DNA from 2 places in the Pedobacter sp. GSP4 genome. Region 2 is predicted to be linked to the other one. Evidence: riboswitches for the same ligand, from Rfam matches in the RefSeq annotation. Region 2 holds a riboswitch; the other holds the start of a gene.

Region 1 (7,860 bases), on a different contig from region 2:
TATTTCCGAACAGTTTGGTTCCACCCTCGAGGTGACAATTCTGACAATTCATACCATTTGTAATACGGGCTATGGATCCATTTGGCCCAAAATATTTGCTCGTATGTGCTATTAATTCTTTGCCATACCTGATCATCTGGCCGTACTTGGTGTCCGCCGGAATCGTATTTTCATCAGGCGCTTTCCAGGCATCAGCAGGTACAACCTGGCTTTTGACGTTAACAGCAGCTATACCGGTTTCCACATCCTGTTTGGTTTTTGCTGTCACTACATCTGGCTGCCCATTAAAAAATAAAGTGCAGATGAAAATGGTTCCACAAGCAACAAATAGAAACGCAATGATAGCCGTTGTCCTGGCTGTATATATAAGTGCTTGTCTGATTTCTTTTTCTGTTGATTCCTTATTCATAACCAATATTTTTCTGTTACAAATGTGCATTTATTCTACTCATCAGAAAAAGCATAAAAAGTTATTGATGATAACGTAAGGTTATGATGTCAGTACCCGTTGAAACAAATTGTTTGTATCTTAGGTTATCTACTAAAACCGTGTATGATAGATTTCCGTTTGCAAGTATTTTATGCTGTCGCTAAAAGGCTGAATTTTACAAAGGCCTCGGCAGAGTTATTTATCAGTCAGCCTGCTGTAACCAAACACATTAAAGAATTAGAGCAGGAGTTCAAAATGTCATTATTTGAACGCAGTGGAAACAAAAAAATCAGCCTCACCCCAGCCGGCGAATTATTGTTGCATTACGCAGAACAGATTTTTGGAACTTACCGGGAACTGGAATATGATATGAATCTACTTACTAAACAGCATAAAGGAATATTGAGGATTGGTGCCAGCAGTACTGTGGCACAATATATCATTCCACCTGTATTGGCACAGTTTCACAATAAGTTTAAGGATATACAAATTCAACTGGTTACCGGAAACACAGAAGATGTAGAGCAGCGTTTGATTGCTAAGGAAATAGATTTTGGAATCATTGAAGGCATCTCCCGGAACCCACAGATTAAATACGAACAATATCTAAAAGACGAGCTGGTGCTGGTGTGTTCTGGTCACAATTATGCCATGAAAAAGGAAATGATCAAACCGAATGAGTTGAAGGATTATGATTTATTACTTCGTGAACCTGGTTCTGGTACACTAGATGTTATTGCATATGCTTTAAAAGCACACCAGATAAAGGTAGGGGACTTAAATATAGAAATGCAGTTAGGTAGTACCGAAAGCATTAAATCCTATTTGATTCACAGCAAATGCCTGGCTTTTTTATCTATCCACTCCATATTGAAAGAGCTCAAGAATAATGAATGCCGCATCATAGATATCAAGGATATGGTTATCGAAAGGCCGTTTCATTTCATTCAGCTTCATGGTCAGCAGGACGCTCTGGCGGAACTATTTATGCGCTTCGCTAAAAGCTACAACTATAATGTATAGTGTTACCGAAATTTCGAGGCAATATCAGCCAGCTAAAGTGCTGCTGCTCTTTGTTTCTGAAGCTCCTGGAGGTGACGATAAACATTTTTACCTGGGAAATACTAATCTGTTTCGAACAATTTATCTTGCATTTAGTGAGGTATTTGGCGATTTTAAATCTGTAGAAGATTTTTTGCAGTTCTTTAAAGGCACGGGATGCTTTTTGGAACATCTAACTTGTACACCTATTGATAAATCGTCAGTTAAAATCAGAAAAAACCAGAGGCAGGGGGGAATAGAGCAATTAGCTCATAAAATCAGAACATATCAACCCCGATTAATCATGATCCTAATGAAAAGCATTGAACAAGAGGTTAAAGAATCTATTGACCTATCAGGCTTATCGTTTATCGAAGAAATTGCAGTTACCTGCTATCCTGCCGGCACTGAATCAAACAGGCTTACTTGCATCCGGGATACCAGGGTTATCATCTCCAAACTGGCATCGATATTGACATAACATGCAAATATATTGCTGTAATATACCGATACAGAACAAGATGAAAATTCAAGATCAGGAAAACACCAAACAGCATACAGGAGACCATTTGGCTAATGAAAGAACATTTTTGGCCTGGATCAGAACCAGTATTGGTATCATGGGATTTGGCTTCGTGGTGATGAAATTCTCGCTATTTATCAAGCAGATCAGTGCCGCACTGGGGAGTAAAGTGCCCCTGCACCAAACCGGAGATTCCCGCATTATCGGGATTTTTCTAGTTGCCCTGGGAGCAATTACTATCATTTGTTCTTACTTAAGATATAATTCAACGAAAGAACAACTGAATCAGGGGGTGTATTACCATTCAACACTTTTTGTTAAAGTTTTAACCGCTTTAGTTTTCATAGCCAGTATACTTTTACTGCTCTACCTTATTAAAACAACATAGGCAGTTAAATCATCTGTACTTGATGCTTTAGAAAAGAGAGGAAGGAAAGCGGTCGATATAGCGTTGTTTTTTGATATAAATTGCTGATTGCATTGGTCAAGGATCTTATAAAAATTTCACCTCTTTATGATAATCCACAGGAACAGGATAAGTCAATATTTTATGTTCCCGTAAATATTTTGGGTACCGCAATACGCTGTGAAGAATATATACCTGAATGGCCACTGAAAAAATAGGCTGTAAAACAGGCTACCGCAAAAAACATGGTGTATTCACTACCAAAAAGTTCTATACCCATAATCGTACAGGCAAGGGGTGTATTCGTTGCACCAGCAAAAACAGCAATAAATCCAAGGGCAGCAAACAAACTAACTGGAGCATTTAATAAGGTCGAAAGTGCATTGCCTAATGTTGCGCCAATATAAAACAAAGGCGTTACCTCACCACCTTTAAATCCAGTTCCTAATGTTAAAGTTGTGTAAATGGTCTTCCATAACCAGCTCCAAGTATCTGCTCCACCAGGCTGAAAAGCAGAGGGAATTGTAACGGCTCCTTGGTATTCGCTATCCACGCCCAAACTTAAGTAATCCGGTTTCCCGATGGCGTAAGTCAAGCCTATAATAATCAGACCACCGATAACAGGAATAAGCCACTGGATCTTACATACTTTAGAAAAAAAGGCCTTGATCTCATGCACCATTACAGCAAACAGGTAGCTGGCCAGACCAAACAATGTGGATGCTAGAATAACCTTACTAAGCAGGAGTAGGTTTACCGGCAGGTATTCAGATAGAAAGTAGGCACTTTTCTCTATGAGATCGATGTGATAAGCGGTATGATGGATGCCCCAGGCAGAGACAGTAAGATCACCAAGCACGCTGGCAATTAATGCGGGAAGTAAAGCCTTGTACTCTATTCTTCCAATGGCCAGAACTTCCATTGCAAATATGGCACCGGTGAGCGGTGTTCCGAACACCGCCCCAAACCCGGCTGCAATTCCCGCGGTAAGGAGCATCTTGGTGTCTACCTCATTTAGCTTAAACCAGCGGCTAAACATTCCTGCGATGCTTCCTCCGATTTGTACCGCGGTTCCCTCTCTTCCAGCCGATCCGCCAAACAAATGGGTAATCACTGTAGTTATTAAGATTACTGGCGCCATCTGCCTGGGCACTCCACCACCCGGCCTATGGATTTCATCCATGATCAGGTTATTTCCTTTTTCTGAGGACCTACCAACTGACTGATAAATCAGGTGGATCACAATACCTGCTAAAGGTAGCAGAAAAATGAGACAGGTATGCTGAAAGCGAAAGTGAATGGCCCAGCCTAGCAGCCAAAGGAACAAGGCAACCATACTTCCTATTGCAATGGCAACAGGAAGTATAAGCAGCGTCCATCGAACCGCATATTTAAAAACCGAAAGGTGTTCAAATAAAAATTTATTATGTTTCATTGTAGGTTAGCGGCTGATTTATAATTTTTTATAAAAAGTATTGATTCCTGCAAATGATGCCCTATCACCAAGTTCTTCTTCTATCCGAAGCAACTGGTTAAATTTAGATACCCTTTCAGAGCGGCAGCCACTTCCTGTTTTGATGTGCCCCGCACCGGTAGCGACAACCAGATCCGCAATTGTCGTGTCTTCAGTTTCACCACTGCGGTGAGAAATAAAGCAATTGTAACCGTTTTTTTGGGCTAGTTCTACGGCCTTTAGCGTTTCGGAAACTGTACCGATCTGGTTCAATTTAATCAGTACGCTGTTTGCAATGCCCTGGTCGATTCCCTGCTGGATAATACTCGGGTTGGTGCAGAATATATCATCTCCAACCAATTCCACTTTGTCTCCCAAAAGGCTGGTCAGCTTTTTCCATCCCTCCCAATCGTTTTCGCCCAACCCGTCTTCCAACAGGATAATTGGGTACTCTTTTAACCATCCTTCCCAAAAGCCAATCATTTCATCTGTTGTGATCCGTTCTTTAGAACTTTTATAAAATTCATATTTTCCATTATTCCACATTTCGCTGGTCGCTGGGTCAAGACAAAGGGAAATATCCTTGCCTGGAGCAAAACCGGCAATATGTATCGCTTCCATGATGATTTGGACGGCTTCCTCATTAGAACTCAGATTTGGCGCAAACCCACCTTCGTCACCAACTCCGGTATAATAGCCTTTCGCTTTTAGCAGACTTCTCAGGGAATGAAAAACAGCTTCGCCCATACGGATACTTTCCTTAAACGAGGGGGCGTTATGAGGGGCAATCATAAATTCCTGAAAATCGATGTTGTTATCAGAATGCCTTCCCCCATTAATGACATTCATGCACGGTACGGGCATTACGTAACCTTCCCTTTCCACTAGCTGCCTATACAAGGGAATCCCTTTTGCAACGGCCGAAGCCCGGGCGAAGGCGATTGAGGCCGCAAGCATCGCATTTGCGCCGAGCCTTGATTTATTCTCGGTTCCATCCAGACCAATTATATGATCATCGAAGGCCTGCTGACCCTCAAAGGATAAGCCGGTGACTGATTTGCCGACTTCGACGTTAATCCCTTTTACTGCTTTTTCCACGCCTTTACCATTATAGCGCTCTGGATCACCATCTCTAAGCTCTACGGCTTCTTTTTCACCCGTACTTGCCCCGGATGGAGAAATACCCCTTGCTGTTGTTCCGTTAAGAGTGACTTCTACTTCTACTGTCGGATTGCCCCTGGAATCCAAAATTTCACGGGCATGAATTTTAGTTAATTTCATAGTTTTTTGTTTTATATTGATTTTTAGTATTTCGGTTGCTTACAAATAATTGAGTTTCTCAAAAGATCAAAACCAGTGTTCCCCCAATGATCAGCAGGGCACCAAAGAATACTTTCAGGGTAAGAGCTTCTTTCAGGAACACCATTGCAAGTATAATAGTTAGGGCAACACTCAACTTATCAACAGGGGCGACCTGGGACACTTTCCCGATCTGCAAAGCCTTGTAGTAGAATATCCAGGACAAGCCGGTGGCAAGGCCAGATAAAAAAAGAAATAGCAGGTTATGCTTTGACAGTTCCGTAATTCCTTTAAGTTCGCCTCTGGCCATTACGATCCCCCAGGCTACAATCAGTATTACCACCGTTCGTATGGCAGTAGCCAAATCAGAATTGACATTGGTTACGCCGACTTTTGCAAAGATGGCCGTAAGGGAAGCAAAGAAAGCTGATAATAGCGCGTAGATCCACCACATAGTTTTATGTTAATTTTCCGTTATTGAATAATTCCAAAGTAAATGAGTACAAGAACCGTTGCTCCGGCAATGATCCGGTAAATGCCGAACCAGCGGAAAGAATGCTTTTGAAGATAGGTGATGAAAGAGCGGATGGCCATCCATACATCCCACCCGCACCTGCTTTACTTAAATGAATGATCGTAGTTAGATTCGGTTCATGGGAAGGGCGTAGACGCTTAACGGTGTTTTTAATCAGTCCTGAAGCAATCTGATCTGCACTAGCAACTAGTAGCGCAATGGTAATAAGAACCTGCCAAATTTTTTTGCAGAAATTCTGGAAGAGGCAATAAATAATGAAGGCATAAAAAGGAAGCCAAAAACGCTTATCACTGGCCCAGTACATGATCGTATCCCAGAATGCATTATGGTGCTGATTTATCCACAAGAACCATTCAGTTTCAACCGGCAGGACCATTGCTAACACTGATCTCACTTTGGCAGACAGACAAAGTAAGACAAGCGCAATTAAGATAGCTGCCAGCAATAAGAGTTGAGAATTTATTTTTAATTTTTTCACCTACAATACTTTGACCGGCAGATTTTATTACCTGCTGGAATTTCTATTGTAGGTGCCATCAGCTTTTGAAAAAAGCGGTTGAATCGGAAGGACACCATTTCCGTATTGCAAATATAATACTAATAAAATGATGTGCAAAATCTTAAAGTAGGTGTTGAGAATTTAATTTATCACTATTCCTCCTTATTTGAATACGAGAACCAGTTTCTTATTCTTCTACCGTTTAAACAAGCATCATATCACGGGATTAAAGCTTTTCTTAAACAAAATGAAACCGCCTGGAAATAACCATGTTATCTATATAGGAATTTTTTTTATAACCCTAAAAAATTAAAGTTATGGGATACCATGAATGGAAAAACTGTATTGATGCATGCTTAAAGTGTGCTTCAATTTGCAATCATTGTGCAAGTTCATGCACTCAGGAAGAAGACGTGAAAATGATGGCGCGGTGTATTGAGCTTGATATGCAATGTGCAGCCATCTGCTACTCTGCCGCTCAATTGATGAGTATGGGTAGCTCTTTTGCTCAAGACATTTGCCGTATTTGCGCAGATATTTGCCAGCAATGCGGAGATGAGTGTAGTAATCATCATACCCAGCATTGTCAGGAATGTGCAGATGCTTGTAAGGCTTGTGCGGAAGAATGCAGAAGAATGACAGGAGTAGCTGCTTAAGATGCCAATCACCGTGAGCATTAATTGATTAAGGGCAGCATTCTAGTTGCCCTTTCATTTTTATAAATAGGCAAATTTATTCCATTCATTTTATTTTCATTATTCCCTCATTATTTGATATTTACCAAGGTTTGAGGTTGTTCTTGGTATGTCCTTTCTCTAGCCTTAAAAAAATGGGTTTTTTAGGATATGATTCTCATAAACTCATTCCATTATTCAAATAAGAATTTCAGTTTTTGATGATGAGTACTTGATAATTCGAATTCTATGAAAATGAAGGCTAGATGCGAGTTGAGGAATGCATTAAATAATGCATGAACTTTCAATTCCCGCTTCATCAAATTATTTCAAAAAACAAAAAATACAAATTTCATTTCAATGGCGGTGTTAAATCAATCACGTTGTTAAACCGAGGGTATGTACCTTCTAAATTAAATGCAAGCTACATGGCATTTGCGCATAATTGTAAAAAAATTTAGACCAAACGGATTTCCCCCCGTTTATCCTATAATTGAATAATATTCAAGCTGATCGATGTTCGCAATTGAAACTAATCCACATGCTTATTTGGCTAATTAGATAGCAGTTTATGGAGTTCAACACTGATGTCTAGACAATTGGTGTTTTATAAATAGTTGCGGTATATCTTAATTTTAGGGAAAATTCTAAAAAGTTCGAACCGAAAAATTCAATTTAATCTATTGTAAGTGACTTATTTTCAAGTTCTTAATGTTTAAAAAATAAGAGGCATACTTTTTAGATGCCTCATATTGCCACTTAGTAGGGTCAACCCGCGGAAGTTCGACCCTTTTTGAGCATTGTGAAGCTGTGGTTAATTTTGATAAAGTTTTGAACAACAAGATGGAGGGACAGTATAGGAAAAAGAAATTATTCGATGACAATCGAAAGTAGGGTGAGAAATATCGTAACCTAATATTTGTTGATATTTTGTAACGGTTTTGTTGCGGTTTATCCTCTCATCTTTTTAGATTAATGCAGATTTTAGCGCCTATATATT
Region 2 (7,860 bases):
ATAAAACCCTGTTCCAACCAAATTCATCTGGTGCTAATCCATAACGGATATCGTTCAGTTTTTTAGCAATGCCATTTGAAATATGTCTTGTTGAAGGATCGGTCAATGTATAAAGTTGTCCGTTATAGCCTAGCTCGCCAACGTGGGTTACCGTAGCTGCAGTTCCGGCAGCAAAAGCCTCGGTTAAACTACCGTTTTCAATGCCTTCAATTATCTCTTTAACCGAAACCCTACGTTCTTCTACTTCTACACCTGCCTCTTTGGCTAATTTGATAATGGTATCGCGGGTAACACCATCTAAAACCGTGCTCCGTACCGATGGGGTTACCAGTTTTCCGTTAATTACAAAAAGTAAGTTTGCGGTTCCAGCTTCTTCAATAAATTCATGCGTTACAGAATCGGTCCAGATTAACTGATCATAACCTTCTTTTTTAGCCTGCTCAAAAGGGTACAGTGAACGGGCATAATTTCCGGCAGTTTTAGCAAAGCCAACACCACCGTCGTCTGCACGTGTAAATTCAGTTTCGATTTTAACTTTTAATGCACTGCTGTAATATGGGCCAGTTGGCGTGGTTAATAAAGCAAATTTATAGGTATCAGAAGCTTTAACCCCTAAATAAGGGTCCATAGCAAACATTACCGGACGGATATACAATGCGTAATCTTCCTGATTTGGCACCCATTTCTCGTCTACATTGATTAAAGCAGCCAAACCCTGCATAAAAACTTCCTCAGGAATGGTTGGCATAGACATTCTTGCCGCAGATTTATTAAAACGTTCGAAGTTTTTATCTGCACGGAATACACTAATCTTTCCATCAGGCTGACGGTAAGCTTTCAACCCTTCAAAAATAGCCTGTCCATAATGAAGCGCTGAAATAGCTGGGCTCATTGGAATTGGCCCGTAGGGAATAATCTGTAGATTTTTCCATTCGCCATCTTCGTAGTCGGCAGTAAACATGTGATCGGTAAAAACCTTACCGAACGGTAATTGCGAAAAATCAGTAACAGTCAAACGTGTTTCGTTTGCTTTAGTGATTTTTATATCTAATGTCTCGGTCATACTTTTTTTAATTTTGAATGATTGAATTTTGATTGAATGAATGGATTTGCATAACGCAATTCAACCATTCTATCATTCACTAAGTCAATCATTAATTATTTCGCGCAAATTAAGAAAAAACAGCCTTTTTTAATAGCTTTTTACAATATTAATCTTTGTTTTTGAGTGTTTTAAGTACACTAAGCACCCATCCTTTGCCCCATTCTTCCATTTGTTCTTCACTCCATAGGTAAGGATAGAAAATTCTTTTTTGGAAACGCGGAGGCAGATACTTTTGCCAGTTGGTGCCACCTGTTGCAGCAACATCAACCGGATCTTTTTCCAGATAGCGTACAGCCGATTTATAATGCGATAAAGGCCATTCTACATTTACGTACAGATCCAGTTTGCGCAACTCATCCGCAAGAGCGGTAACATCTTCCCCATTAGCCTGTAACTGATGGTAAAGAGCCGAAAAATTGGTAAGACTGCGATCTTCGGCCAGTTGCAAAAATTGCGCAGCATATTTTTTGATAAACTGTTTTAGCGTTAAAGTCTGTTTTCCCGAAGCCAGCTCGGTAGCGCCGAATTTCCAGTAAATGTATTCGAACTGCTCTGCAATAGTTGCCGTACTCAGTTCTTCACGTTTGCTCTTGTCTACCAAACGGATGAAATCGGTAGCACAGATTTCTATCATCCTATATTGGCCCGACTGAAATCCGCTGGCAGGCAATAAAGACATCCTGAATTTTAAAAACTGCTCTTTTTCCATGCCATCTACCATCACCTCGAAAGAAGTGGTTAATGCATTAAAATAAGCGTTAATGCGTTTTACACGGGCCGTAAAAAATTCGGCGGTTAAGTTTTCATGTTCGGCAATCTGCTTACACTCGTGCAGGGCAAGTTTAAAATAAAGCTCTGTAATCTGATGGTACATGATAAAGATTTCTTCATCAGGAATTGGCGTTTTAGGGCTCTGCAGGCTCAATAATGTATCGAGATGGATGTAATCCCAATACGTTAAAAAATCGGCGTAGAGCAGTCCATCCAAATAGGATGCCATATCTTGCCCCATGGCCGTATACTTTTCTTGTAGCTGGTTTAGTTTGTTTATTATTTCGGGTGTGAAATCCATTGTTTAAAGTTAGCTGCACAAAGGTGATAAAGATTTTGCAACAAATAACTAAATTTTATACATTTGGAATGATGGCGATGGGGTACCGCCAAAACCGCCCAAACAGGCTGATGACTCCTACGATTTTATTTAAAATTGAATTCAAATGCCTGTTAAAAAATTAACAGAAGGATTTCTTCTGTCTACTAAACGCTATATTAAGCTCGATTTCGCATTACTTTTACTCAGCACCTTAAAGTGGCTGCTTATTTCAGCTTTGCTTGGTGGAATTATCGGCTCTGCCTCTGCCCTATTTTTAGAAAGTTTAAACTGGGCAACCAACTACCGCGAACAACACCTTTGGGTTATTGGCTTTATACCTGTTGCAGGTTTAACAATTGGCCTTGCTTATTATTATTGGGGTGCCGATGTGGTAAAGGGCAATAACCTGCTGATAGAAGAACTGCAATCGCCCAAAAAGGTTATTCCGTTAATTATGGCGCCGCTAATTTTTGCCGGAACAATTATTACCCATTTATTCGGGGGCTCGGCAGGAAGAGAAGGCACAGCTGTACAGATTGGAGGTGCATTTGCCGATCAGCTTACCAAAATGTTTAAACTAAAACCCAGGGACAGGAAAATTATCTTAATCTGCGGCATCAGCGCTGGTTTCGCTTCTGTTTTTGGAACACCATTAGCCGGCGCCGTATTCGGCCTCGAAGTTTTTGTGGTGGGCAGCTTAACCTACAGTGCAATTCTTCCATCGTTTATCACGGCAGTTGTTGCCGATTATGCCTGCAAAGCCTGGGGCGTAGGCCACACGCATTATGCTATAGCTTCGGTGCCCGCAATAAATGCGATAAATTTGCTGTTGGCCTTAGGTACGGGTATATTGTTCGGCCTAACAGCGAGGTCTTTTTCTACCTTAAACCATGGTTTATCTAAAGTATTTGCTAAAATTAAATACCCGCCATTAAGGCCATTTATTGGGGGAATTGTGTTGGTAGCGATTATTTACCTCATTGGAAACACCCGTTATATTGGCTTGGGTATACCAGTTATTTCAGCAGCTTTTACACAACAGGAAGCATTTTACACTTTTGCTATAAAACTATTTTTAACCGCTTTTACGCTCAGTGCAGGATTTAAAGGTGGAGAGGTTACGCCACTTTTCTTCATTGGGGCAACATTGGGGAGCTGCTTAAGCCTCTTCGTTCCGTTGCCGGTTGGTTTACTGGCAGGAATGGGCTTTGTAGCTGTTTTTGCAGGGGCCGCAAATACACCATTGGCCTGTATTTTTATGGGTGTAGAGCTGTTCGGCACAGCATCTGGCGTTTACATTGCCTTAGCCTGTGTTACGGCCTATTTATTTTCGGGCCATACCGGAATTTACAGATCGCAAACGATTGGCGCACCTAAACATTTATTGTTGAAGCGGCACCAGTTTTTGAGGTAAACTGATTGTCATTCTGAACGCAGTGAAGAATCTGTTAGTTATTAGTAATTACCATTAATTAACTGATTTTATTACCAAATAATTGAATCCAGCATTTTATTGGCCAGAGATTCTTTATTGTAGTACTATTGAAAACCTAATAGAAGAATCGTCATTTCGACTGAAGCTAGCCGGTTTTTCACCGGCATCGTAATGGAGAAATCTACAGAAAAAGATTTCTCGGCTACGTTGCACCCGATAGCTATCGGGTCCGCTCGAAATGACGATCCCGGATAGGGTGTCATTCATATTGAGTTTTATAAAATAAATTCAAACTCAGAATGACAGTGTAAGTACTAATACAACACCCTAAACTTGATGGTATGCTCAATCTTTTTTAGTGATTTAAACAATTGTTTATCGTATTCGGCATTGATATCGGTAATGGCATAACCAATTTCGGCATTAGTCATCAAAAACTGACCAACAATATTGATATCGTGCTTGGCAAAAACAGTATTGATCTTTGCCATAATACCAGGAACGTTTTTATGGATATGGATTAAACGGTGCGATTTATCGATTTTTGGCAACTGCAGGTTCGGAAAATTGCTACTTAAATAGGTTGCTCCGGTGTTCATAAAATCGGTTACCCGTTTCGGAATAAAATCGAGGTTACGCGGATTGTTTTTCGGATCGTCGAAAACTACGATTCCCTGTTTGGTACACAGATCAAAATCTATTTTAGTTTTTGCGCTGCCCAGGTAGCCAATGGTTTTAAGTTTAACTGCATTTTTTAGCTGGTCTTTGGTTAATTTTTCGCCATCGGCCAAAATCAGGATGCCTACATCTTTAACATACTTTTCTTCAAAAGATGTTTTATGCCTAATGGATAGGCCATCATTTTTAAGGATAGAAAGAGTTACTGGGTCAACATCGCCGATTACCAGGCAAAGAATCCTGTTTTTTGGATAGGAAATGGCGCGCGGTAAATTGTTAACGTACAAAAACTCATCGAAACTTGGGGTTACGTGATCGGCTTTTGCAACAATGCTTTCGCGTGCGATATTCTCTGTAAAAGCAAAAAATTTATTGATCAAACCGCTTTCGCGCAATTGGAAATCAGAATAACCGTCACCAATGCCAAACAATTCGCCTTCGAGCTTTAAATGCTGAAGCAATTTAACCTTGCCGCCTTCTTCACTTAAAGGGTTTGCATGGTCGTAATCGATAATCTTACCATCGCCAGTGGTTACAAAGGTATTGGCATAAATATTTTCCTTCTTAATGTGGTACTGGCTAACCACCGGAGTAATAAACTCTTTAAATCCGCCAGAAACAATCAACACCTCATCAGCATGTTTTTTAAAAAATGCTGCATTGCGCGAAAAGGAAGTTGATACTTTCTTTTTCAAATGTTTGATCAGCTGTTTTAAATGATCTTCATTTGCCTCCAGAAGTTTAACCCGCTGGGCCAAGCTTTCGGAAAAAGATAGTTTACCTTCCATCGCAAAATTGGTATAGTCTTCAATTTTTTGAAAGATGGCTTCTTTGTCTGGGTGGTTCTTCAGAGAAATTCTGGCAAGTTCATCAAGCGCTTCTACCTGTGTAAATGTGCTATCAAAATCGATGATGTAATACGCTTTTTGTTTGGGCATTATTTTAAATATTGGGTAATTTCTTTTATGCTTTGGGCAACAGGCTTAAAAGTAATACCAGTTTCCGTTATTATTTTTTGGTTGTTATAGTAACTCAATGTGATGCTGCTCTGGGCGGTATCTTTGGTTATTGACGGCTGATTGCCCGTAAAAACCGAAACCAACTTTAATGCCCTCCAAGCTAAGCCGAGCATCCATGGCTTGGCTTCTTTTGTAGGTGCTTTAACCGCAAAACCCTTGGCTATTTCGCCAAACAGTTCTTTATAATGGCAATCTTCTGATGAGATGATATACCGTTCGCCAGAAACCTCCGCGCCCATTAATAGTATCATGGCCTTGGCCACATCTTCAACATCTACAAAGCCCGATGCGCCATCTGTATAAAATGAGAAGCCATCTTTTATCAGCTTAAAAATGGCACCGCTTCCTTCAAAACCTGCGTTTTTACCAATAATTACGGATGGATTTACAATTACGGCATCTAAACCTTCGGTGATGCCGCGCCAAACTTCCATCTCCCCCTCATATTTGGACAATCCGTACGCATGCGCTTTTGCATCGTATTCCCAAAAATCCTTTTCCGTTATTTTGCTGTCTTTCTTGGCATTGCCAAGTGCTGCAATTGAACTTACGTGCAGCAGTCGGCAGTTGTTATCAACACAGAGATTTACAATATTCGAAGTTCCATCAATATTAACATGAAAAAGCTGCTTTTTATGTTTTGAATTTAATGAAACGAAAGCTGCACAATGGTAAACCTGTGTAATTCCGATAAAAGCTTCTTCTAAGGCAGCGGTTTCATTAATATCGGCATCGAACCATTCAATTAACGGAATATCTTTAATTAAAGCAGGTATTTTCGATTTACTGCGCTTTAACGCCCGAACAGCTAAACCATTATCGGTTAGTTGCTTAATTAATTCAGATCCTAAAAATCCAGTTCCTCCGGTTACCAGTATCATTTTATTTTTTTCGAGCTATATGTGGAAATACGCATTCAAAAATAGATATTTGAGCCGAGAGTTTTAAATATATGTCATTAACGGATTTCTTTTCGCCCATAAACCCCGATAGTTTTACACCTAAGCAAGGATTTTTTACAAGTCAGCTGGGTTTAAAAGCGCAAATTTATACCGAATCGTTCCCTGATTTTGAAGAAACAACCTACGATTTGGCCATTTTTGGCGTATTGGATGGCAGAGGAGCTGTTAACAATGAGGGCACTGCCCTAGGCCCTGATTATTTTAGGGAAAAATTTTATAAACTCAATGAAGGGGCGTTTACAAGCAGGATTGTTGATTTAGGCAATATTAAACATGGCGCCACAATTGCCGATACCTACATTGCGGTTAAAATGGTTGTATCCGAACTGATTAAAAAGAACATTATCCCGATTATTATTGGTGGTGGACAGGATTTAACCTATGGCCAGTATTTAGGTTATGAGGATTTGGAGCAAAAGGTAGATCTGGTTATTGTCGACAATCAGTTTGATATTGGTGATGACGACCAGGAAGGGATTGCCACCCGTTCTGATTGTTACCTGAACAAGATTTTTTTACATCAGCCCAATTACCTCTTCAACTTTAGCAATGTTGGTTATCAAACTTATTTTGTAAACCAGGAAAGCTTAAGTGTTATGGATAAATTATATTTTGATGTACACCGCCTAGGCGAATTTGCGCAGGATATTACCTTAACAGAGCCGATTATCCGCAATGCCAACATGATCAGCTTTGATATGGGCGCTATCCGCTCGGCCGATGCTGCAGCCAATGCCAATACCACCCCTAACGGTTTTGATGGCGAAGAGGCCTGCCGCATTTCGCGTTATGCGGGTATGAACGATAAATTAACGTCTATCGGCTTTTATGAGTTTAATCCGGCTTACGATAACAATGGACAAACCGCATTTTTATTGGCCCAAATGGTATGGTATTTTGTTGAGGGGTTTTATGCCCGTAAAAAGGACTTTCCACTTACGCCAAAATCGCAGTTTATTATTTATAGAACGAGCCTGAAAGATGGTTCGGGCGAAATGACCTTTGTGAAAAGCAAAAAGTCTGATCGTTGGTGGATGCAGGTACCCTACCCTTCGGGCCAATCGAAAAATGAGCGCTATCATTTAGTGCCTTGCCGATATGATGATTATCAAACTGCAGTTAATGGCGATATGCCCGATTTATGGTGGCGAACCTATCAGAAACTGAATTAAAAAACCTGTGTAATTTCAAAGTTGGGGCTGTGTAATTTCAAAGTAGAACGCGTGTAATTTCAAAGTTAAGGCTGTGTAATTTCAAAGTTGATATCATGTTTTCTTATTATTTTAATATATTTGTATTAAATAATCAGCTATGCAACAATTAGTTAAGAGAAACATAACTCAGCATATTCAGGATCAAAAAAACAAATTCCCAATCATTGCTTTGACAGGCCCTCGACAGTCGGGGAAAACTACATTATTAAAAAATATATTTAAGGATTACAGATACATTTCATTAGAGAATCCTGATGTTCGGGCCTTTGCCAATGAAGACCCTAAGGCTTTTTTAAATGAGTATAATGATAAGGTAATTTTCGACGAAGTACAAAAGGTACCATTGCTTTTCTC

The links. A riboswitch is a leader RNA that binds a small molecule or an ion and turns the genes downstream of it on or off. The one in region 2 is predicted to bind fluoride.
Region 1: another riboswitch for fluoride. It lies ahead of ACS5PU_RS11115 (hypothetical protein); the one in region 2 lies ahead of ACS5PU_RS10235 (voltage-gated chloride channel family protein).

The regions. Positions count from the first base shown of each region.
Region 1 covers NZ_JBPZIR010000004.1:50,741-58,600, forward strand. Annotated here, with positions in the region: gene ACS5PU_RS11080 (c-type cytochrome) at 1-409, opposite strand, end outside; gene ACS5PU_RS11085 (LysR family transcriptional regulator) at 554-1,453, shown strand; gene ACS5PU_RS11090 (hypothetical protein) at 1,785-1,952, shown strand; gene ACS5PU_RS11095 (YidH family protein) at 1,993-2,382, shown strand; gene ACS5PU_RS11100 (voltage-gated chloride channel family protein) at 2,543-3,835, opposite strand; gene eno (phosphopyruvate hydratase) at 3,854-5,134, opposite strand; gene ACS5PU_RS11110 (EamA family transporter) at 5,193-5,606, opposite strand; gene ACS5PU_RS11115 (hypothetical protein) at 5,611-6,165, opposite strand; fluoride riboswitch at 6,208-6,276, opposite strand; gene ACS5PU_RS11120 (four-helix bundle copper-binding protein) at 6,678-6,842, shown strand.
Region 2 covers NZ_JBPZIR010000003.1:689,104-696,963, reverse strand. Annotated here, with positions in the region: gene ACS5PU_RS10245 (branched-chain amino acid aminotransferase) at 1-1,063, opposite strand, end outside; gene ACS5PU_RS10240 (tryptophan 2,3-dioxygenase family protein) at 1,212-2,177, opposite strand; fluoride riboswitch at 2,242-2,304, shown strand; gene ACS5PU_RS10235 (voltage-gated chloride channel family protein) at 2,323-3,612, shown strand; gene ACS5PU_RS10230 (HAD-IB family phosphatase) at 3,948-5,249, opposite strand; gene ACS5PU_RS10225 (NAD-dependent epimerase/dehydratase family protein) at 5,249-6,211, opposite strand; gene ACS5PU_RS10220 (formimidoylglutamase) at 6,283-7,464, shown strand; gene ACS5PU_RS10215 (ATP-binding protein) at 7,604-7,860, shown strand, end outside.